2 regions of the Metabacillus sp. 113a genome follow, and region 2 is predicted to be linked to the other one. Evidence: riboswitches for the same ligand, from Rfam matches in the RefSeq annotation. Region 2 holds a riboswitch; the other holds the start of a gene.
The links. Region 2 has a riboswitch for cobalamin ahead of ACQCVE_RS17350 (ABC transporter substrate-binding protein). Riboswitches for the same ligand answer to the same signal wherever they lie in the genome.

Region 1: it holds a riboswitch for cobalamin, as region 2 does, so the genes downstream of both, ACQCVE_RS13440 (ribonucleoside-diphosphate reductase subunit alpha) here and ACQCVE_RS17350 (ABC transporter substrate-binding protein) in region 2, are expected to answer to the same signal.

The regions. Positions count from the first base shown of each region.
Region 1 covers NZ_JBNILJ010000009.1:45,105-56,680, reverse strand. The annotation lists gene ACQCVE_RS13475 (Ada metal-binding domain-containing protein) at 1-325, opposite strand, end outside; gene ACQCVE_RS13470 (hypothetical protein) at 566-808, shown strand; gene ACQCVE_RS13465 (hypothetical protein) at 811-1,062, shown strand; gene ACQCVE_RS13460 (hypothetical protein) at 1,218-1,418, shown strand; gene ACQCVE_RS13455 (hypothetical protein) at 1,415-1,693, opposite strand; gene ACQCVE_RS13450 (hypothetical protein) at 1,783-2,436, shown strand; gene ACQCVE_RS13445 (ribonucleotide-diphosphate reductase subunit beta) at 3,488-4,534, opposite strand; gene ACQCVE_RS13440 (ribonucleoside-diphosphate reductase subunit alpha) at 4,547-6,820, opposite strand; cobalamin riboswitch at 6,942-7,118, opposite strand; gene dat (D-amino-acid transaminase) at 7,317-8,153, shown strand; gene ACQCVE_RS13430 (SGNH/GDSL hydrolase family protein) at 8,428-9,231, shown strand; gene ACQCVE_RS13425 (ABC transporter ATP-binding protein) at 9,228-10,142, shown strand; gene ACQCVE_RS13420 (ABC transporter permease) at 10,135-11,115, shown strand; gene nhaC (Na+/H+ antiporter NhaC) at 11,396-11,576, opposite strand, start outside.
Region 2 covers NZ_JBNILJ010000017.1:28,034-39,609, forward strand. The annotation lists gene ACQCVE_RS17310 (GNAT family N-acetyltransferase) at 1-682, shown strand, start outside; gene ACQCVE_RS17315 (hypothetical protein) at 709-1,251, opposite strand; gene ACQCVE_RS17320 (TetR/AcrR family transcriptional regulator) at 1,336-1,926, shown strand; gene ACQCVE_RS17325 (hypothetical protein) at 2,295-2,477, opposite strand; partial or broken gene ACQCVE_RS17330 (IS1595 family transposase) at 2,589-3,631, opposite strand; gene ACQCVE_RS17335 (hypothetical protein) at 4,306-4,785, shown strand; gene ACQCVE_RS17340 (protein YkpC) at 5,061-5,192, opposite strand; gene ACQCVE_RS17345 (NUDIX hydrolase) at 5,420-6,037, shown strand; cobalamin riboswitch at 6,205-6,390, shown strand; gene ACQCVE_RS17350 (ABC transporter substrate-binding protein) at 6,685-7,656, shown strand; gene ACQCVE_RS17355 (FecCD family ABC transporter permease) at 7,619-8,647, shown strand; gene ACQCVE_RS17360 (adenosylcobinamide amidohydrolase) at 8,663-10,126, shown strand; gene cbiB (adenosylcobinamide-phosphate synthase CbiB) at 10,119-11,066, shown strand; gene cobD (threonine-phosphate decarboxylase CobD) at 11,041-11,576, shown strand, end outside.

The DNA.
Region 1 (11,576 bases), on a different contig from region 2:
CCTCCAGTTCCTCGAATATCTTCCGGAAATAATAAGGGCTGATATACAGCATGGAAGATAAAGCTTTTAGAGTCAGATCCTCATTATACCTTTCATGAATGAGCTCTTTAGCCTGGTTTATCAGCTGCAGTTTCGGTCCCCAGTCTTTTTTCGCGCCAGGCCTGCACCTTTTGCATGCACGGAAATTGAGATGAATGAAATAACTTGAAGAGGGGTGGGTTAGAACATTTTCTTTTAGTGGAGTTTTAGACCGGCATGACGGTCTGCAATAAATTTTTGTTGTCCGTACCCCGTAGAAGAACAGTCCGTCATAGGAGGGGGTCACATGTCACGATGGCTTTCCATTCTTTCTCCTGCATACATCAACCCCCTTTGAAACAGATTCTACCATATTAGTCGAAGCAAAACTGCTGTTTAAAATGGAATGGCAAAAATAGATAAGCATGTTTGCTGAGAGAAGGATGTTACTATGAAAGGCTCCAAACAGGTTTTCCATCATTCACAGGATCCTGATCCCAGACATATAGTAACGTAAACTCGCAGGATAGAAACGGAGGTTTGGAGAATGCCGGTATCCGTCGTATTTAATCAAATTAATGTCGTAAGCATGGCGGCAAATTCTATTATATCTTCTGGGCAGAACAGCCAGCCTGATTGGAACGCCCAAGGGAAGTTCAATTCAGGTAACGGAAATTACGTAAACTCATGTGCAATTGGCTGTACGAATATCATTAATGACCAGGATCTTTTCGATATGGCGATTTCCCAGCCTGAAAATATAAATCCGCAGCCCGTGTCCCAAATCTAAGCATGAAAACCTTAACGATCCATTTTAACAGCATCAATATTTCAGCGCTGTCCGCCAACTCAGGAGTATTTACCGGCACCAACTCGCAATATGATTGGACCGTCAGCATGAAGAGCAATGCCGGATTCGGAAAAATCATCGGAGAAAACAATGTATCCATAAACAATGTGAATATTGTGCAGGATGACGATGTGATGGATTCAGATTTTACCCAGAACGAGGAATCGAATAATCAGCCTGTTCATCAGAGTTAAGGCAAAAGCCATCCGATCTGGATGGCTTTCCTTCATGTGTCTGACAATCTTCGTAATGCAGGCAGTTTGAGGGTATACTTTTGCATCATAATCTATATAAATGACTAATAAGGAAAAGATTTCTTCCGGGACAAGCTAAAAAGAGGAGTTTGCAAATGCCTAAAATTCATTTCAAATCCATAAGCGTTAAGCTTATTCAGAACAGCTCAGGAGTATTTTACGGAGAAAATATTCAATACAAATGGAGGAATAAATCAAAGTCCTATGAAGGATTTGGAAGAATAAGCGGAAGCTCAAACAAAATTTCAAATAACCTGACAATAGGCGGTACACAGGAAAAAAAGGAGACTTCTTAAACAATTAGGTTGAAGGTCCGGAATTTTTCCATAACCATGTACTGATCCTTTTTAACATGCGATTTTTCAATAGGGCTGTTAAGGACAAGGTGTGTATTACTCGATAGTTCGTTATGATTCCCTGAAACCGTACCGAATCCTGAACAATGGCTCTCCAAAGAGGTGTTCCAATGTATTTGCCGGTTTCTCCCAATAAAAATGCCTGCATTATTGGCTATTTCCTGTACGTCGAGGTTGTGAAAGAGGATTTCAGGGAAATGAATGTTTTTTCTCATAATTTCTCCCGTCATGTTAAATGTAAGCCCAGCCGGCCCATTCAATTATATGCGGATGAGCGGCAGGATGTGCTAAAGGCTGAAACTGCATGAAAATGGATGAACAGGCCTATATAAAAAGGATCCGGCAGCTGGAAAGCAGAGTGGAAGCATTAGAGCAATCAATCGAAAATAATCAAAGCCGTGTACACCAATCCTTTCATATTGAACACATTGAGACGATGAATATTCAGGAGCTTGCATATCATCTGGGAAAAGTCGATGTTAAGCAGCTGAGCGGGACCATGAATATCGGCACCACCTTTCCGCCTGCTAAAACCAGACACCAGGCAAAGGCTGGGCGGAATCCCCCTGATGAGATTTCTATTCAAATAAACGGCAAGCAGCTTCCATATAAAATACGTCACAATCATCAAGAGTCTCCGGAGCCTGAGATGCCGCTCTCTGCCACATTCAGCATCGGCGATATTCAAATCGGGGCCGTAGAAGATGCATCCGCCGTAAACTTCGGAAATAATTTTCCAACCGGTTTTAAAAGCCTTAAAAAGCATAACCAGGGATTTGGAACCATTCTCGGAGATGGTAATGACATTCATGATATTTTTTCCCATCAGGAGGAAAGCGGATCAACCGAAGTCTTCAGCGAGAACCCGGATGAGCCGCAGCCGGAATGGCTGAATTGGCTAAAAAATGAACAAAAAAACGAGGAAAACGAAGAAGATGAAACAGGGGAACCGGAATAATAAAAAGTGCTGTTTGTCACAGGGACATTGTTTACATGCCAGACCGCGGCCTATATAGGTACAGGAGCCGGAGCATTGAGCCGGCTGTGGACTGCGGGACTGGCATATAAGTAGGGGGCAAGTAAAAAATGAAGCAATTACAGCACTTAGTACAGCGCGAATATGCATGACGACAATGGGGTGATTTTCCGCACTTAGGAGGGCGCGAATATGCTCGAACTTTGCCGAAAAGTCTTTATATGAAAAGTACGGACAATAAAAGTATAAGTACGGACAATAAAATCAGAATACGGACAATAAATCGGAAGTACGGACAATAAAACCAGAATACGGACAATAAATCAGAAGTATGGACAATAAAACCAGAATAAGGAACATATATGAATATGCAGGACAACACTGGGGTGAATTTCCGCACTTAGGATTGCGCGAATATGCTCGAATTATGCCGAAAAGTCTTTATATGAAAAGTACGGACAATAAAACCAGAATAAGGAACATATATAAATATGCACGACAACACTGGGATGAATATCCGCACTTAGGACAGCGCGAATATGCTCGAACTTTGCCGAAAAGTCTTTATATGAAAAGTACGGACAATAAAAGTATAAGTACGGACAATAAAATTAAAGTACGGACAATAAAATCAGAATACGGACAATAAATCAGAAGTACGGACAATAAAACCCGGCCACGGACAAAATCGTCAAATCTACATGGGATTTATAAGGGTGTCCCAGCGATCTGATTGACTTTCCGCCCGAAATCTTCGTTGTTCACCGCCAGAAACAGCTAAAAAAGGAATGTAAACAGACCGAACCGAGACCCTCAAGTCCCAAACACCCTGCTGAATGGGTCTGAACGGTCGTAATATCCTGAATAGCTTCAAAAAAAGATGTGAGAAAGGCGTCACCGCGAATAGCGATCAAAGACACCCGTTAAAGTCTCACATCTTGAACATAATGCATTTTTTTCGTTATGCATAACTCTATTGGTGCCGAGCAGTATTGACATGCCCATCCGGCCCGCTTAGGTTCATTGGAATCAATTACAAATCATCAAACCCATTATCCACATTGTTTACTTTTGTATACTGTCTTGATTTCTGCTCAAAGAAATCAGATTTGCCGAGGTCGACGTCTTCGTATGCTTTAATCCACTTGAGCGGGTTCGTCCGGTAGCCTTCAAAAGGCCGGTCATAGCCGAGCTGGTTGGAACGGACGTTGGCGTAGAATTTAATGTAGTCTTCAACATCCTTCATGCTGATGCCCTCGATTTTGCTGCCGATAATTTCCCGGCCCCACTCTATTTCAAGCTCGGCAGCTTCCACTATTGTGCTTTCCACGAACACTTTCAGCTCAGGAGTATTATACTCCGGGTATTGAACAAGGACCTCTCTGAAAATTTTCACAAACAAATCGACGTGAATTTGCTCATCCCGGTTGATGTAATTGATCATCGTGCTTGTGGCGACCATTTTCTGATTGCGCGCAAGGTTGTAAAAGAACGCGAAGCCGGAGTAGAAGAACAGCCCCTCAAGGATGACGTCGTATACAAGTGATTTCAGCAGGTTTTCTACATTTGCATTTTCTGCAAAGGCTTTATAGCCGTTTGTGACAAAGTCATTTCGTTTTCTTAAAATTTCCTCACTGCGCCAATACTCGAACACTTCATCCTGCTTGCTTTTCGGTACAATGCTCGATAGCACGTATGAGTAGGAATGATTGTGAATGACCTCCTGCTGGGCAAGCATGATCATGAGTGCATTGATGCTCGAATCGGTAATATAGTCCGCTACTTTTCCGGCATAATCGGTTTGGATGCTATCGAGAAGGGCGAGGAGCCCGATGATTTTTAAAAAGGCATCCTTTTCGTGCTCCTCGAGATCCTTAAACTGCTTTACATCCTGGGACATATTGATTTCGAACGGTGTCCAGAAGTTGGAGAGCATTTTTTTATATTTGGCATACGCCCATGGATAAGCTACATCATCCCAGTTTAATATGTTAGAGCTTCGGCCGTTGATCAGTGCCGTGGAACGGTTCGGCGCTTCAGGATCCATAATGGTCCGCTGAGATAGTGCGATGTCTGTCATCTGTTTCTCCTCCTAGCTCGCGCAGGAATCGCAGTCTTCGATGAGACTGGAAGTGGACCGGACGTAATACGTCGTTTTCAGCCCGGCCTTCCAAGCGCTCATATGAAGATCAAGCAGTTCCTTTGCTTTGATTGTGTTCAGAACGTAAAAATTAAACGAGATCGATTGGTCGATATGGCGCTGTCTCGCCGCATTTTGCTCTATGCTCCAATGCTGATCCGTGAAATAAGCGGATTTATAATACCAGGTCGTTTCAGGACTCAAATCAGGGGCTGTTACAGGAATCTTATAGTCTTTCTTTTCTTCCGAATAGACCTTCTGGAAAATTGGATCGATGCTTGCCGTGCTGCCCGCAATAATGGATGTGGACGCGTTCGGTGCGACGGCCATCAAATAGCCGTTCCGCATGCCGTTTTCAGCGATTTGCTGCTGAAGCTCCTGCCATTGGTCTGATCGGTAGCCGCGGGCGTCAAAATACGTGCCGGTTTCCCAGCCGGATCCTTCAAAGGCTGGATAAGAGCCTTTTTCCTTTGCCAGCTCCGAGCTCGCCTGAATGGTTAAAAAGGAGATTTTTTCATAGAGCTTATCAGCGTACTGCACCGCTTCCCCGCTTTCCCACTTAATGCCTTCAAGGGCAAGAAGGTGATGCCAGCCGAAGGTTCCAAGGCCGATGGCACGGTATTTGGAATTTGTAAGCTTTGCCTGCAGAACCGGAATGTCATTTAGATCAATTACGTTATCAAGCATCCTGACCTGAATCGGGATGAGGCGTTCGAGCACATCCTCTCTCACGGCTTTAGCCAGGCTGATGGAGGAAAGATTGCAGACAACGAAATCGCCTGGTGTTTTTACGGTGATGATTTTTCCATCCTCGGTATATTGTTCGTCCATCGTCGTGGCACTTTGGTTTTGGGTGATTTCTGTACAAAGATTGGTGCAGTATACCATTCCGGCGTGTGCGTTCGCGTTCATCCGGTTCACTTCGTCCCGGTAGAACATAAACGGTGTTCCGGATTCCAGCTGGCTGATCATGATCCGCTTCATAATATCGATTGCAGGAACTTTCTCTTTGGCCAGGTCAGGGTGTCGGACGCACTCCCAATACTTTTCCCGGAAGCTGCCGCTGCCTTTTTTCTCGTCAAAGTAATCTTCAAGACTGTAGCCAAGTGTTTTTCTCACTTCATGAGGATCGAACAAATACCAGTCGCCGCGCTCTTCTACCTGTTCCATAAATAAATCGGGAAGACAGACACCTGTGAACAAATCATGGGTTCGGAGGCGTTCGTCCCCATTGTTCAGTTTTGAATCGAGAAAAGAAAAGATGTCTTTGTGCCAAACATCCAGGTAGACCGCAATCGCGCCTTTTCTTTGGCCGAGCTGATCTACGCTGACCGCTGTATTGTTGAGCTGCTTCATCCAAGGGAGCACACCTGAGGAAACCCCCTTGAATCCGCGTATATCACTGCCCCGGCTGCGGATCTTGCCAAGATAGACACCAATTCCGCCCCCGCTTTTCGAAAGGTTTGCAATATCGGTGTTGCTGTCGAAAATCCCCTGCAGGCTGTCATCAATCGTATCAATAAAGCAGCTGGACAGCTGTCCCACAGATTTTCCGGCGTTTGAAAGAGTAGGGGTGGCAACGGTCATATAAAGATTGCTGAGCGCCCAGTACGCTTCTTTCACAAGATGGATTCTGTGCTCAGCGGGCTCGTTTGCCATCAATGTCATCGCAATCACCATGAACCGTTCCTGAGGGAGCTCCATTACGTTTTTGCTGTAGTCACGGGCAATGTAGCGGTCAGCAAGTGTCCTGAGACCAATATAGGTGAAAATCAGATCGCGTTCCGGATCAATCTCTTCACCAAGCTCACAGATTTCCTTTGCTGAGTATGCATCGGGAATCAAGTCGCCATAAATGCCGATGCTGTGAAGTGTATCGATCAGCTCGAGAAAAGATCCATATCGAACAGTGGAGTCATAACCGCGGTTTCTTGCTGCCTCTGTATAGAGCTGGTCCAAATACAGGCGGGAGCAAAAGTAAGTCCAGTCCGGCTCAGATTCTGATATGTTGGACAGGCCCTCAAGGATACAGAGGTTTTTGACCTGCTTCTCTGTATATGTATCTCTTGTTGAAATGGAATGAATGATTCTCTCTATATAGGAGTTTAAATCAAGTTCAGGGAAGCCTTCCCCTGTTTTTTTGATCCATTTTGTAAATTCTTGCTCGTCAAACGGCCTTTTTAAGCCTTGTTCATTTGTTATCATCGTTACGGTTTCAGTAGTCATAGCCATCCTCCTCCAAGGAAAAATAAAAATCCGCTCTTGGCAATTGAGCGGATCAAACGATAGAATAAAAGAGGATTCTTTTACTTCCACCGTTTCATCTTCCCAATCCCCGGGAAAAGCGAAACATATACAGCATCGGCAGGTCTCCTGACTTGTGCTTTCTCCTACTTTGAGCCCTTCCCGTACGATATCGTACAGTGGTTTGCCCATTTCGTCACACTTACAGTTGCGGGGACAGTTCCGGAATTTTACCGGATTCCCTTTTAAGCTTATTAGCACCGTTTGCTGCGGAATATAATCAATATATAGTGGCTTTTATTTTCGTAAACTTCTATATGTTGTGTTTGGGTATAGATACATATTATAGGACAAGAATATGAATTACAACTGATAACCCTCAAAAATATTCTTTTTTATTTGCCGGGATAGTCTTGACAAGGGCCAGTCAGGCCATATGTAATGATAAGTACAAATCCTATACATTCCGAGGTGCTCTATGAAAATTTTAATGAATGATGAACTGATTGATAGAGAGCAGGCGAAAGTAGATATTGAAGACAGAGGCTATCAATTCGGTGACGGGGTGTATGAAGTCATCCGCGTTTACAATGGAGAAGTTTTTACAATCGATGAGCATTTGGAGAGGTTAAAAAGAAGCGCGGGGGAGCTCAAAATCTCACTGCCTTATGAGTTAGAGACGCTTAAAAATCGAATCAGGGAATTGGTCTCGGTCAATCAGGTGCGGGATGGCGGCATCTATATGCAAGTGACGAGAGGTGTCAGTGCAAGGAATCATCTTTTTCCAGGATCTGATGTTTCAGCCCAGCTGGCCGCTTATCCAATTCCATCCAAACGTCCGGCGGAGCTGCAGAAATCAGGCGTTGAAGTGATGACAGCGGAAGATATCCGCTGGAAACGCTGTGATATTAAAAGCCTGAATCTTCTGGGGAATGTCATGGCTAAACAGGCAGCGGCGGACGCAGGGAAGTATGAGACCATTTTTGTAAGGGATGGTGTTGTCACAGAAGGCAGCTCCACCAATTTTTATGCCGTCAAGGATGGAACGGTCTATACCCACCCTGCAAACCATTTCATACTGAATGGCATCACGCGGCTGAAAATTATGGAAGCATGCCAAAATGCAGGTGTGGATACAGTGGAAAAAGAAATCATGGCATCTGAGCTTGGGCAATATGACGAAGTGTTTATCTCCTCGACAACCATTGAGGTGATGCCTGTGGTCAAAATTGATGACAGGTCATACAGCGAAGGCAGGCCCGGCCCGATTACGTTACTAATTCAAAAAGCGTTCCGGGAGCTTTTGCCGGACTAAAACAGGGACAGCGTTTTATAATGTCCTGAAGTCTGATGTCAAAAAAGCTGCATTGATAGGAAACATCCTCATTTACAACCCGCAGTTGCTCGCTGTAAGAGTGATATCCGGGTTGTTTTTCTATTCCTCGATTTTTTCAATGCAGCTTCCCGGGGAATCTCCCGGCTTCCGCTTCAATCAGGTTATCCGGAGAAAGCACTCAAAGAAGCATTCCATAAGTGATAAAGGTACAATGGAACTATCAGAAATTTGACGAAAGGTGCCTACAATTCCTATGAAGAGTGTAAAAATAATGGCGGTTATTTCTCTTGCAGCAGGACTATTATGGATGGGAAGTTTAGCGTTTACGATTAATAGCCAGTTTTTTCAAAATAGAGAAGCTCCTCCTCCCGCTGTCTCTAAGAAGGCTGAGCTCGAAAACCCTCAGAAGAAGGATGAGGAATACAACATAGTCGGCTTGGGTGATTCCCTCACTAGAGGAATAGGGGATGAAAGCGGGAAAGGCTATGCCGGTTATGCAATAGGCCAGCTGCGGGACAGGACAGAGCAGAAGCTGCAGCTCACAAACCTCTCCATCAGCGGCCAGACCTCCGTTCAGCTTGAAAAGCAGCTGAATCAGCCGGAAATTCAGCGTCAGCTCAGCAAGGCGGATGCCGTCATTATGACAATCGGAGGAAACGATTTATTCGCAGGCGGACAGGTGATGGAGGATTTATCGGATGAATCCATCAAAAATACGAGAGCAGCTTTTCTAGAAAGGCTCGGAAGTATTTTTCAGCAAATCCGCTCGGTAAACCCCCAAGCAGCCGTTTACTATATCGGCCTTTACAATCCGTTCAATGATCTTTCAAACAGCAAGACAACTTCCGGTATCGTCCGGGAATGGAATTTTTACACAGCAGAAGAAGCAGCCAAGTATAAAAAGACCATTGTGGTCCCCACCTTCGATTTGTTTGAACAAAATGTGAATGACTATTTGTACAGCGATAAATTTCACCCGAACAGTGAGGGCTATCAGCTAATAGGGGAGCGCCTGGCTTCGCTCATCCTATTCAGCGGGGGAGGGGAGGAGCAATGATGAAGGATGTAACGCTGTCTGTGAGCGGTCTGAAAAAAAGGATCAAAAAAAAGGAGATTATTAAAGGTCTCGATTTTGAGCTGCAAAAAGGAGAGGTATTTGGTTTTCTGGGACCGAACGGCGCAGGCAAAACCACAACGATCCGCATGCTTGTCGGTTTGATAAAGCCCACTTCCGGCAGGATCTCCATTTGCGGGTATGATCTGGAAAAGCATTTCACAAAGGCAATCCGCAATATCGGCTGCATTGTGGAGAACCCAGAGCTCTATTCTTACTTAAGCGGACGGGAGAATCTTGATTATTTTCGCCGCATGCTTCCAGGTGTGTCAAAACAGAGAATCGGGGAAGTCGTTCGCCTCGTGAGACTTGAACACCGTATAGATGACCGGGTCAGTACATATTCGCTTGGAATGAAACAGAGGCTTGGAATTGCTCAGGCGCTGCTCAGCAGTCCAAAGGTGCTGATTCTCGATGAACCGACTAATGGTCTGGATCCGATGGGGATTCGGGAAATGCGGGAATTTATCCGCTACCTTGCAGAGAAGGAAGGCTTGACGGTTCTTGTTTCCTCCCATCTGCTCAGTGAGATCCAATTAATGTGCGACCGGGTTGCCATTATGTCGAAAGGAACCATCCTGCGCATTGATGCCGTGTCTTCTTTGCTGACTGAAAAGGAAAGGGTGATATGGAATGTGGACCCTCAAGAGAGAGCCAAGAAAATTCTGGAGCAAGAAACCGCCATCCTTTCAGAGAATATCCATGGACTTATTACAGCAAACGATGAAAACCGGATTGATCAGTGGAATGAAAAGCTTGTTCATGAAGGAGTTAGGGTGAAGGGGATTGAAGTGAAGCTTCCGACACTTGAGGATCTCTTTATCGAATTGACGGAAGGTGAAACCATTGATTAATCTTATTTACAATGAAATGATCAAGATTGTCCGGAAAAAGCGGCTGTTTATTATAATGGGAATAATCGCTGTACTGGCAGGCCTTTTTACATATGCTCAGGTCAAGCAGCATGAAGAAGCCGTAAAAGAAGCAGGGACAGAGGATTGGCGGACACAGGTGCAGCAGGAGATCATCAACACGCAGAACAGGCTGAGTTCGGGGGGGATTTCGGGAGAGTGGAAGGAATTCCTCCAAATTCGCGTTAATCAGCAGCAATACTACCTGGATCGCGATATTAACCCTAATGCACCTGGAGCCCCAACTTTTATGAAAACTTTTGCAGAGAACTCCATTGATCTGCTTTTGCCCCTGATGGTAATGGTCATCGCAAGCGATATCGTTTCATCAGAGCATACAAATGGAACCATTAAGCTGCTATTGACGAGGCCGATTAAACGATGGAAAATCCTATTAAGTAAATATGTGACGCTGCTCCTGGCCATTTCCTTTATTGTTCTCTCCGTTGGGGTGATTACGTATCTCGTTTCAGGGATTGCATTAGGCTATAGCGGCTGGGACGTGCCTGTGTTAACGGGATTTGCGGTTGAAGGAAGCGAGCTGAATACTAGCAATGTCCAAATGATGAGCCTTTGGCAGTATATTCTGATGGATTTCGGCCTGTTATGGTTTGTAGCAGCCGTCGTCGGTACGCTAACCTTTGCTCTTTCCGCTTTAATGAAAAGTACGGCATCGGTCATGGGTGTGATGCTCGCTTCTCTGATTGCAGGAGCAATCCTGGCCAATATGGTTGCATCCTGGGACTCAGCTAAGTATTTGTTTATGGTAAACCTGAAGCTTACGGATTACATTAGCGGCATGGCTCCGCCGATAGAAGGGATGACGCTGGGTTTTTCAATGGCTGTGCTTTCGGTTTGGGCTATAGCAGGCCTATTGGTTTCCTTCTTTCTGTTTACTGGAAAAGATGTTTACTGATGGGGAAACGGCGGTGTTCTGGCTGCCTATCATTTTTCAGGAGCAGCTTTCACCAGCCTTGTATTTTCGATCTCTCCATAACAAAAAACCTCTGTTAACTTGGCTGGTGATCAGCTGGCAGGCGTTTGCTTTTCCAATGGGGGGCGGTAAGCCTCTTCCTGCTGCTCACAGCTCGAGGTCTGACTCCTTTCCCTCTAAACAACAGGGGTGAAAACAACACGCTGCATTTACAAATCCAGCCAAAAAGAGAAGCAGCCAGTTTGGCATGCTTCTCTTTTTGCTACGCGGTCAGCTTTTCCTTTCTGTCAGGAAGAAAGCCAAATACGATTGTAAAAATTGGAGAGAGGTACAAAAAGAACGCAAATGGCAGGTATTGAATGACATCAACACCGAGCGACTGGGCGAAAAATGCTCCGCTGACTCCCCATGGAATGAGCGGATTGACAAGGGTACCCGCATCC
Region 2 (11,576 bases):
GATCCATCCAAAACAAGTTCTGGTAGCTGCCAGGAAAAGTTTACAAGAGGAGGACCTGATGCTTGCGGGCAAACGAATCGCTCAGGTATACAGGTCTGTCCCGGGCCTGCTTGGAGAAAAATACGTAACCGAAGCAGTGGCCAAAAGGATTGCGGCACTGACTGGGAAGGCAGCTTACATATCGATGAATCAGAGGCTGTTTGTACTTGATCAGCTTGAGATAAGGGCTGAGAAAAGCACTGGAAAGATGCTGCTTTTGGAGGCAGAGCACCGCCCGATGATCAGTCAATGGGTTTTCGATTTCTGCGAGGAAGCTGGAGAACATGTTTCTATGTTTGAAGCGGACGAAAAAGCTGATGAGATGATCCGGAAAAAAAGTCTTTATGGGTGGTTTGAAGAAGGGGCGATCGTGTCAATGGCAAATTGGTCCCGTCCGACAAAAACAAATGTAAACATCAATTATGTATACACTCCGCCTGTATTCAGGAATAAAGGCTATGCTACAAAATGTGTGACGGAGCTAACAGAGCTCATGCTGAAAAATGGCTATCGGACTGCCAGTCTGTTCACGGATGCTGAAAATCCAATTGCCAATAAAATTTATGAAAAAGTGGGATATCAGCCTTTTCAGGATCTAGCAAAAATCCGCTTTGAAGAGAGGCCTAAAAAACCAGCAGGATGATCTGCTGGTTTTTTACTGTAAAAAAATCAGGCTGCCTCCTTTTCACTTCGGGGCCAGATGGTGTAGCTGAAGCTGTATAGAAAATCAGCTGCTAGCATTAGAGACCAATATAGAAGTGCACGGGAAAGTTCTTCTGTTCTGGCCCCTTCTCCAATTAAAAGAATCATTCCGGCAAGAAGACCTCCGCCGATCAGCCATGCTAAAAAATGGCGGTACCAGCCATTCCTTTCTTTTTGAGCATGCTCTCTGCCGGCCTTAACCGGTTTCGCGGGAGCGGGTCCGCCTGCAAAACGGCTGGCAAATCGAACGTCTGCCCACTGTATCATTTTATGACCGAAGGCAATTGTGCATCCAATGTAAATAGCAGCAAGGGAATGAGTGAATTCTGCGTTTTTACCGGAATAAAGGTCAGCTATTGTAACGGCAATTAATAGTAAATCGATAACCGGAGTAAAAAACAGCAGGATTGCTCCTGTTTTTTTCTTTCCAAGCAAATACCTTACAGAAAGACCTCCAAATACAAAAAGCCAGAAACCGATCTCACAAGCTATGATAAGCCATCCAATCATAAACCTTCTCCTTTTTAGTACGATTGTGTTAAAAAAAATATAACACAACTGTATTAAAAAGGCAAATTGTGATAAACTATTAGCATGCCTAAATATGTAGATCACGATAAACAAAAGGAAATAATTGCAGAAGCTGTATGGAGGATCATTGCGAGAGAGGGAATGGAACAGGTTTCGGTGCGCAAAGCAGCAGAAGAGGCCGGGGTTTCCCCCGGTTCACTAAGGCATTATTTTTCTTCCCAGTCAGAGCTGTTTATTTTCTCGATGAAGTCTGTGTCTGATCGGGTTCGAAAAAGGGTGCAGAATGCTCCGTTTACAGGTGTTCCGCTCGATGATATGGAAATGGTCCTTGAGGAAATTCTCCCGCTTACTGATGAAACAAGAACAGAAACGGAGGTATGGTTTACTTTTATAGCCCGAGCTTTTACTGATGCAGCTCTTTCAGATGTAAGCCATGAAGTTTATGATCAGACACGGGCAGGAATCGCTTTAATTATACAAGGGTTAATAAAATTAAAAATAGCCCGGGAGGATTTGGACGAAGAGCTTGAAACGGAACGGCTTTTTGCTCTAATCGATGGGCTGGCCATTCATGGTGTGATTAGGCCTGCTCACTGTACTCCCGAGATGATGATCAAAACGGTCCGCTTGCATTTGCATTCATTATGCAGGTGAAAGTTTACAAAAACAGGAAGGGTTGAAAAGAATGAAATTGGGCTGATGAAGCAGTAATCTTATTTTTCTGACGTTTCTTTCATATAATACATCAACATTATTCATTAACAAAGCCTTCATTAAAGAAACCAAAAGAAAACAGGATTCGTGCGCCCTTTTTTCATTCACAGCCGTATTTTGCATTGTCATGCACCGGCTTATTTGAATATGGCCCGATTTCCTCTTCAGGTTCCTGAGAGGTTTTTTTTATTCAAAAGGCTATGTTAAAGTTTAATGTTGATATTAGACATAAAATAGGAACTTCCAGTTTTATGGAAGTTCCTATTTAGCATATTAGGCTTATTAAACTAACGCCCCCGTTAACGGAACTATAATGACAGGCTCTGAAAAAGCGTGGTGGTTATAACTAATGCAGATAAAGAACCAGCAGACAGTAATGTTATCATTTTCCACCAATTTATTTCTTTTGAAGGTTTTACAGCCTCTCTAGACACCATAATCCAAATAGCCATAGATACTATAACTAAGATAAAGGTAACTTCTTTAGACACATTTAACACCTCCATAATTTAAATAAATCTTCGTACCGTATGTACGAATTAGAAAAATTAAAGTTTCACTTATTAAAGTAAACTGCCCGATAGTGGAACAAGAAAAATTGCTTATGTGTTGAACCTGGATAACCTAAGTGTATCATAGGTTTCCATATTCTGTATTGAATTTCCTCTGATAATTAAATCGTTTATAGTGACTTGATTTCTCTGGTGCTGAATGCTTTCTAATACTTGAAACCAAGCGAGGTAATTGTTCAAATATTTAGTTGCTACTCCGTTAAATCGCTGTATCCACCCTTTGAGCCTGCGGTGGTAATTGTTGACGTTCTGGATATGATATAGACCCTTTGTGCGGATCTTTCCATCGGACTTGAATTGATAAATACTCATCCCTCTTTCAGCAGCATAGGTTTTAAAGGCACGCCAAGAATCGGTGCATAATACATTTTCAGGTGAAAGTTTATGCCCAATAGCTTTTTCTAATTGCTCTTTTATCAATCTACCCATACCCAGTGTCTGCGAAAAAGTCATTTTGGCTCGATCTCTCGCAACTAGAACACACACTTGCTCATTGCTTATCCCGCGTTTCTTTGCGGATCCGCCGCGTTTACGAGGCTTTCTATCTTCAATCTTTCTTTGTCCTTTTTCTGAGTATAAGAAATAGGTTTCGTCCATTTCTACGATACCTTCGAAATTCGATATTTCAATTTGTTTTAACGCAGATAAGAGCTTATGCCTCCAGTAAAATAAGGTGACGTGAGAGATATTGCCGACCAATTTAGCGGACTTACGCAGGGAGTATCCTTCTATCATACACTCAACAAATTTAATCCATTGGTTAAGGCGACGAGTTCGATATAAGCAGTATTGGTAAGGTCGGTAAATGTCCTTTTGCAAGCTTTACAGCGATAACGTTGTTTTAAAACTTCTTTGCCATCAACAATAGTTGAGTAACTACCAAACCGAACAATATGCTCTGATTCACAATCAGGGCAATGATAACCACCCTTATTTTTTCGCTCTGATATTTCTTGAAGAACTGTTCCTGTCGATGATGATGCGGTAAGAGCATCAATTAAATATTCCCTTAATCGATGTTTCTCTGCTGGATTAAGTTTTTCAATCACTTTAAGAATATCAATTGCTCTCACGGTTATCACCAATCCTTATATAGATAAACAGATTATAGAACGTTCGTTCCCAGAAGTCAATTTATCAACAACAACCTTTAACATAGCCATTCAAAAAAGAAATAGGGCGTGATTTAATGCGATTTATGAAATAAACAATGTGGGATACACATAGTCTATGCGGACTGAATTTAGAAATCGCACCAGGGGATCGAATCGGTTTAGCTGGATATAACGGAACCGGTAAAATTCTTTGCCCAGATCCTGGCTGGAACGCTGGAGATGGATAACGGGGGATCTTCCAGCAAGGGAGCAGCTTGAAAAAACCCTTTCTTCCGTTGAAGGAACGCTTCTGACAGTTTCCCATGATTCCTGCTTTAACTATCAGACTGTCTTATTGAAGAAGATTTGGTTATCCGAAGATACAGGATGAGTATGGAAGAATGGGATGAAAAAAGCTGGAGTCTGGTAAGCCTGACAAAAGAGAGGAACTTCTCGTCATTGAATCAGAGCTGTCAGCTGCTCTCGATAAATTGAGCTTCCTTCAGACTGGCGATCCAGAATATGCCGGACTTGATCAGCAATGTAACGAATTGATGAAAAGAAAAAACTTATAAAGCTGGATTAAGACATTCCTTGAAGTGAATGGTACAATTGATTCATTAAGTATGTACGAACTTAGCGGGGGCCTGAATATGGAGACAATAGTTGAACGGGTCATGCAAATCCTGCCTAATCAAAAGCCTGTCATAATCGCAGTTAGCGGCATGAATGGATCCGGTTATGAAGCGGAGGCCAGGAAACTTCAGGCAGAGCTTGTAAAACAGGGATTGCTTGTCCATTTTGAAGAGATTCATGAAGAAGCAGTGAATATTGATTCGCTAAATCCGGCCAGAAGCTGGTACGATCAATCCATGCCTGAGAAGAAGGTCAGTGTCTTAGTGAATCAGGCTAAAAGTCATTTAGAATGGGATATTGTCATAGCGAGCGGTCCTTTTCTGCTCAAAAACACCCTTCATTACTTATACGATACAGCTATTTGGGTTGAGCGACGGGACCAGGCTGCATCAAAACGGGAAGAAAAGGCAAACGCTGAATGGAAATCTGAGGCCCAGCAGATCCATGAGATGGTTGATGAACCGAAGCAAAAGGCAAACCTGGTGATCTCGAATTAGCCTATACAGTAACCTTAGGTTATCCCAAACATTATCTCACTTAGAGAAAGAGTTAGAGTCAGGAAAATATAGCACAGGTGCTTTGCAGGCTGCTTTTCATCTCAGAAAACCTTCGAAGGGTGATAGATTCAGTTCGGGAATGCCGGTCCTTAAGATATAAGGTGATGCCGGCTCATAGCCCAATGAAAGAACAAAAGGAGCAGTGCGCGTAAGCGCCGACTGCTCTTTTTTTCAGAGTATGTAAGAGCGGAAAGAACTGCATCTAAAACGCTGAACTACGGCCTTACAATTAGATTTTCCTCTTTTTGCTTCTCCTCAGGCACATTTGCCAGCGTGACGCTCATCCCGCCAAGGATTATTCCTGTTAATACAAGGCTGATTACGATTCGCCTGCTCATATCCTTCATTCTTATCCCTCCGCATCCCGTTATACAAAAATCCTTTCTCACTATAAAGGCGGGACAAGCTGTTTGAAAAGGGGTAAATCTCTGTTTTTTCATAAATAGGTAAAAGTTCCTGGATATGGTTTCCGGAATGAGATGAAGCCATTCCAAACGGTTATCGAGCCGTGTCTATGCATGTACAATCTTCATAGTATACAATATGAGAAGAGCTTTGTAAGAGGAGGAGTATGATGGAGCCAAAATGGCTGACATGGGCCAAAGAAATTCAGTCTTTGTCCCAGGCTGGTATCGCCTATTCAAAGGATCCTTTTGATATTGAACGCTTTGAGAGACTAAGAGAGCTGAGTCAGGAAATGGTAAGTGAGTATACAGATGTGCCGATGGAAAAATTGAAGGAATTGTTTGCGAACGAGACAGGGTATCAAACGCCGAAGGTTGACGTCAGGGCAGTCATTTTTAAGGAAAATAAGGTTTTGCTTGTCCGTGAGATGCTGGATGGCCTGTGGTCTCTCCCTGGAGGCTGGGCGGATATTGGATTGAGCCCTTCTGAAAATGCAGCCAAGGAAGCGTTTGAGGAATCCGGGTTAACCGTCGAGCCAATCAGGCTTATTGCAGCCATGGACAAAAAGTGCCATCCGCATCCTCCGGGAGGCTACCACATTTATAAACTATTCTTTCTGTGCGAGCATAGAGAGGGAGAGCTTAAGACTGGGTATGAAACTCTGGATGCCGGATTTTTTGCCCTGGATGAGCTTCCGGATTTATCTGTGGGCCGGATTACAGAAAGTCAGCTGAAAATTTTATTTGAATACTGCTGGGATTCCAACAAGCAGGTTTATTATGATTAAGGCTGCAGCACTCTGCGGATGGACACGGGAGTGTGTGCGGGGGTCAATGGAGGACACTTGCAGCAGTGGTGAAAAGCAGCTTCTGCTGCTTTTCTTTTTCCCTTTAAAAAAGAAAAGCAACTGACAATCAGCAGAAGGTTGTGTATAATACTGTCTATATCATAGTTTCATATCGATAAGGTGTAGGTGCTGATTGTTTATCAGCTTAAAAGGGAAGCCGGTTTAATTCCGGCGCGGTCCCGCCACTGTAAATGGGAGTGACCTGCTTAATCCACTGTGCAGCTATGCATGGGAAGGGAAGCGGGGAGCATTGATCATGAGCCAGGAGACCTGCCTTGCACCTCGTCACCGCATACCTACGAGGATAGGATGGTGTTAACGTTGACCGAAAAGTCTATACATAAGGCTTATACAGTCTGCCTAACATGTACCGTCATCTCCTTTTTCAAGGGAGGTGTTTTTTGTTTTCAGCTTTGTTGAATGAATGCTGCTGATTTATTCGCAAAGGGAGAGAAACCCTGCAGCGGCCAATAACAGCTGGTTTGACGAAACACTATTTTAACCGGCAGCTCAAAACAGCAGCGGTCGTATACGAGCTTTATCAATACCTGTTTACCAATATAATCAATACTTGGGGGATTGCCTGAATGAACAAGCTATTATCTATTTTATCAACAGTGCTTCTGTCTGCGGGAGTGCTCGCAGGGTGCGGAAGCCAGTCTGCTGCACCTGAGAAACAGGAGGAGAAGCAGGCTGCAGTTAAGGAAGAAGCTGAATTTCCGCTAAAGCTTACAGATGCATCGGATACGGATGTTACGATCGAGAAAGAGCCAGAGAAAATCGTTTCCCTTATCCCAAGCAATACGGAGATTTTGTTTTCCATGGATCTCGGAGATAAAGTTGTTGGCGTAACGGAAAATGACAACTTTCCTGAAGAAGCGATGAAAAAGGAAAAAGTCGGCGGGATGGATTTTAACGTAGAAAAAATCATCGGCCTGGAGCCTGACCTGGTTCTTGCCCACGAATCCGGCGCGCATAATTCAGCAGAGGGATTAAAACAGCTGAGGGATGCCGGTATAGATGTTGTAGTGGTAAATGACGCGCAAAGCTTTGAGCAGGTGTATGAGTCGATGGAGATGATCGGAAAAGCTGCCGGGGAACTGGAAAAATCAAAAGAAATGGCAGCAGGAATGAAAGAGGAGATTGCTAGCATTAAAGAGAAAGCCTCTTCTATATCTGAAGATGATAAGAAAAGCGTGTTCGTGGAGGTTTCCCCATCCCCTGAGATTTATACAGCAGGAAAGGATACCTTTATGAATGATATCCTCATGACGGTTGGGGCAAAAAATGCAGCAGCCGATCAGTCGGGGTGGCCTAAAATGTCAGAGGAGGCAATTGTCAAGCTGAATCCGGATGTGATTGTGACGACTTACGGCTACTATAGTCCCAATCCTATTGATCAGGTAACAGGAAGAGAAGGCTGGGACAGTGTAACCGCTGTAAAGGAAAAAGCAGTTTTTGACGTGCACTCCGATAAAGTTACAAGGCCGGGGCCGCGTTTAGTTGAAGGAGTAGAGGAACTTGCAAACGCAATCTATCCGGACGTATTTTCAAAATAACCGTACCATTCAATATGCTTTGGCCGTTCTCTTCTTAGTAACCGCTTTTTTAGCCGCTGTTTCAATTGGAACAGCGGCTATTTCCCCAAATGAAATCCTTTCCGTCCTGTTTGGAGGACGTGCAGCTTCTGAAGCTAATGGAAACATCCTCCTTTCGATCCGCTTTCCGCGTGTCCTCCTGGCAGGCTTAGTCGGCGCATCACTCGCTCTCGCGGGAGCTGCTTTTCAGGGGATTTTACGCAACCCTTTAGCTGACCCATACACTCTTGGAGTTTCATCCGGAGCTTCCCTTGGGGCAGTGAGTGTGATTTACTTTGGGGTCCAGATGTTTGGCAGCTTCACACTTCCGGTCATCAGTATAACCGCCGGATTCCTGACCATGCTTGGAGTTTTGGGCTTTGCGCATCTGGCTCAAAGGCGAACTTCGATGGAGACGATGATATTAGCCGGGATTATTTTTAATTCTTTTTTAGGCTCATTCATTTCGCTCATTGTCGCTTTAAGCGGAGAGGAATTGAGACAGGTTATGAATTGGCTTCTTGGCAGCGTCTCAATGAGAGGCTGGCCGTATGTTCATATGATTTTGCCCTTTACTGCAGCAGGCGCACTTATTTTGCTTATGAACAGCAGAGAGCTCAATGCGTTTGCCTTCGGAGAAGACAGGGCCCGCCATATTGGAGTTCATGTAAAAAGAAAGCAGCTTCTGATCATCATTGCTGCCTCCTTGCTGACCGGATCCGCGGTCGCGGTTTCCGGGACGATTGGATTTGTCGGTCTGGTCATCCCGCATATGGCACGACTGCTTTGCGGCAGCGATCACCGTCATTTGCTGCCGCTGTCCATGATATACGGGGCTGGTTTTTTAATGCTTGCTGACCTATTGGCAAGAACCATTATTTCTCCGGTTGAGCTTCCAATCGGAGTGATTACAGCTATTGCAGGTGCACCGGTTTTTGCAGTTATTTTAGCAGCTAAGAAGAGAAGGTCCTAGGATGGAGGTATGTTTATGATTGAGGTACAGGAACTTGAGGGAGGGTATGATCGGAATAAAGTCTTGAATGAGGTCAGCTTCGGTGTCCAAAAAGGAGAGTTTTTCGGAATACTTGGTCCGAACGGAAGCGGGAAGACCACTTTAATGAAAATGCTCTCCGGAATTCTGCCGGCCGCTAAAGGAAGGATCAGCATCCAGAACAAGGATGTTGCTTCCTATTCAAGCAAAGAACTTGCTAAAGTCATGGCCGTACTGCCTCAAGTGACCGCAGCAGCATTTGATATGACGGTTAAAGAAGCAGTGAGTATTGGACGGTATCCTCATCAGGCAAGATTTCTGCCGGGATGGACAGATAAAGACGAGGAACTGGTGGAGCTTGCCATGCGGGACACAGGGATTGCAGAATTCTCGAGGCGTTCCATTCAGGAACTGAGCGGCGGAGAGCAGCAGCGCGTATTTCTGGCCCAGGCTCTTGCACAAGACCCGGCCATTCTTCTCTTGGATGAGCCGACGAATCACCTTGACATAGCCTACCAGCAAAGCCTTTTGTCCCGTTTGAAAAGCTGGACAAAGGATAGGGGGTTAACCATCGTTTCGATTTTTCACGACTTAAATATGGCAAGTTTGTACTGTGACAGAGTCATGCTCTTAAATAATGGACGTGTATCGGATATCGGCACACCTTATGAAGCTTTGCAGGAGCCAACCCTGAAGCAGGTTTACAGCGCAGGGATCAAGCGGCATTACCATCCGGCCGACCAAAGTCCACAGGTTATTCTGGAATCCCCTCATCGAGCTGGGGAGCTGTCAGAAATTAACGAATCACTTCTTGTCATTAACAAAGAATACATTTCCTTGAAATCTCCTGTTCCGTTAAAAACCTTGTCGTCAGCTGTCCTGCATGCAGGAATCGGATGGTACACAACCTTTATCAATCGCCATGTAAATCTGGATTACCAAAGCAATGACAGTGAGATGGATCTTATCCGCTTTATACAGGCAAAAGGTTTTGATCCGAATGAAACAGTGGGCATGATGACAGCCGTACAGCTTGAAGATGTGAGTGTACACTGGACCGGCCTGAACGATTTTTCCATTTTAACTGCCGTTACCGCCGGAACAGGGAATGCAGCCGATGCTTCACTCGGTGCGGATCGGCTGATGCAAAGCCCCGGGACCATTAATACATGGATATTCATAAATGGAGTCTGTTCGGATGAAGCCTTCCTTCAAGCTGTCATAACGGCTGCCGAAGCAAAGACAAAAGCACTGTCGGATCGATTTATACTTGATCCGGTTACAGGCACGCCCGCTACAGGAACCTCCACTGACAGTGTGCTGATTGCTTCGACCCAGCAAGGAAACAGCCTCCCTTATGCAGGACCTGCTACAGAGCTTGGAAAAGCGATTGGGAAAAGTGTTTATGCCTGCACATTGGAGTCTATTGACAAGTATCTGGAGAGAAAGAATCGTGCTTAGCCACTTAGCTGCCTTAACCGTTGCCGTCCTGCTGGATAAATTAATCGGGGACCCGCCGGCCATGCCCCATCCTGTGAGGTGGTTTGGCAGGATGATCTTGTTTTTAGAGAGCCGATTGAATAAAGGCAATAGGAAAAAAGGGAAAGGAATTTTCATCGTACTAATTCTGACAGGAATCGTTCTGTTCACAGTCGTTCTTCTCCAATTCCTTTTTTGGAGGATTCATGCAGCAGCGGGAATCCTGTTTGAAGCAGCTGTTATATTTACTGCGATTGCACAGAAAAGTCTCAAAGAAGCAGCATTGAAGGTGGAAGCTCCGCTAGCTGATGGAAATATTTCAGAAGCCCGAACGAAGCTTTCCTGCATTGTAGGAAGAGACACAGATCACCTTGAGAAGAGTGAGATCGTCAGGGGAACGGTTGAAACCGTTGCCGAAAATACAAGTGATGGTGTTACGGCTCCTCTGTTTTGGGCGGCAATCGGGGGCGCCCCCTTCGCTGCAGTTTACCGTCTGATTAATACACTGGATTCGATGGTTGGGTATAAAAATGAAAAATATCATCAGTTCGGGTGGGCATCTGCAAGGCTTGATGATGTACTGAATTGGATTCCGGCGAGAATAACGGCATTTACAATGCTTGCTGTTCACTGGAATATCAGACTTTGGCCCAAGGTGGCTTCAGACGCGGCGAAGCACCCGAGTCCGAACAGCGGCTGGGGGGAAGCGGCTGTGGCTTACTTACTTGGAGTAGAGCTTGGAGGAACGAACCATTATAAGGGGGTGGTCTCCAGCAGAGCGCGTATGGGAAGGCCGGACCATCCGTTGCATGTCTTACATATTGGCAAATCCATAGAAATCATGGATCGATCGGTTTATTTATTTATCGTTTTCCTATGGATAGGGGGAATGCTTTTTGAACTTGCCTCAACATGGCTCTAATCCGATTCACGTATACAGGAGTCTAAACATCGATCCTCCAGCCCGCATTCTGGATTTCAGCGTTAATACCAACCCTCTTGGTCCGCCTGCTTTTATTAAGGAAAGATGGCATGAGTATTTACATGCTATCCGTGATTATCCGGATCCGGAAGCGTCCGTGCTTATAAACACCTTATCGAAAGCAAACGAGCTTCCTCCTGATTGGCTGCTTCCCGGTAATGGAGCCGCAGAACTAATCGCCGCTGTATCACAGGAACTGAAAGGGGAAAAGGTTTTGATTATCGAACCGGCCTTTTCAGAATACCGCAGGGCACTTGAGGCGCAAGGGGCAGATATCGAAGCACACGTTTTATCGGCGGAGAATAACTGGGAGCTGGATGAGCAGATTTTTGAAAAAATGACTGAAAAAAAAGCTTTGTTTATCTGCAGCCCCAACAATCCTACCGGGAAATCATACACGGTGTCTGTATTGGCGGAAGTCGTTAAGCGTGCCGAAAAAAACGGCACCCT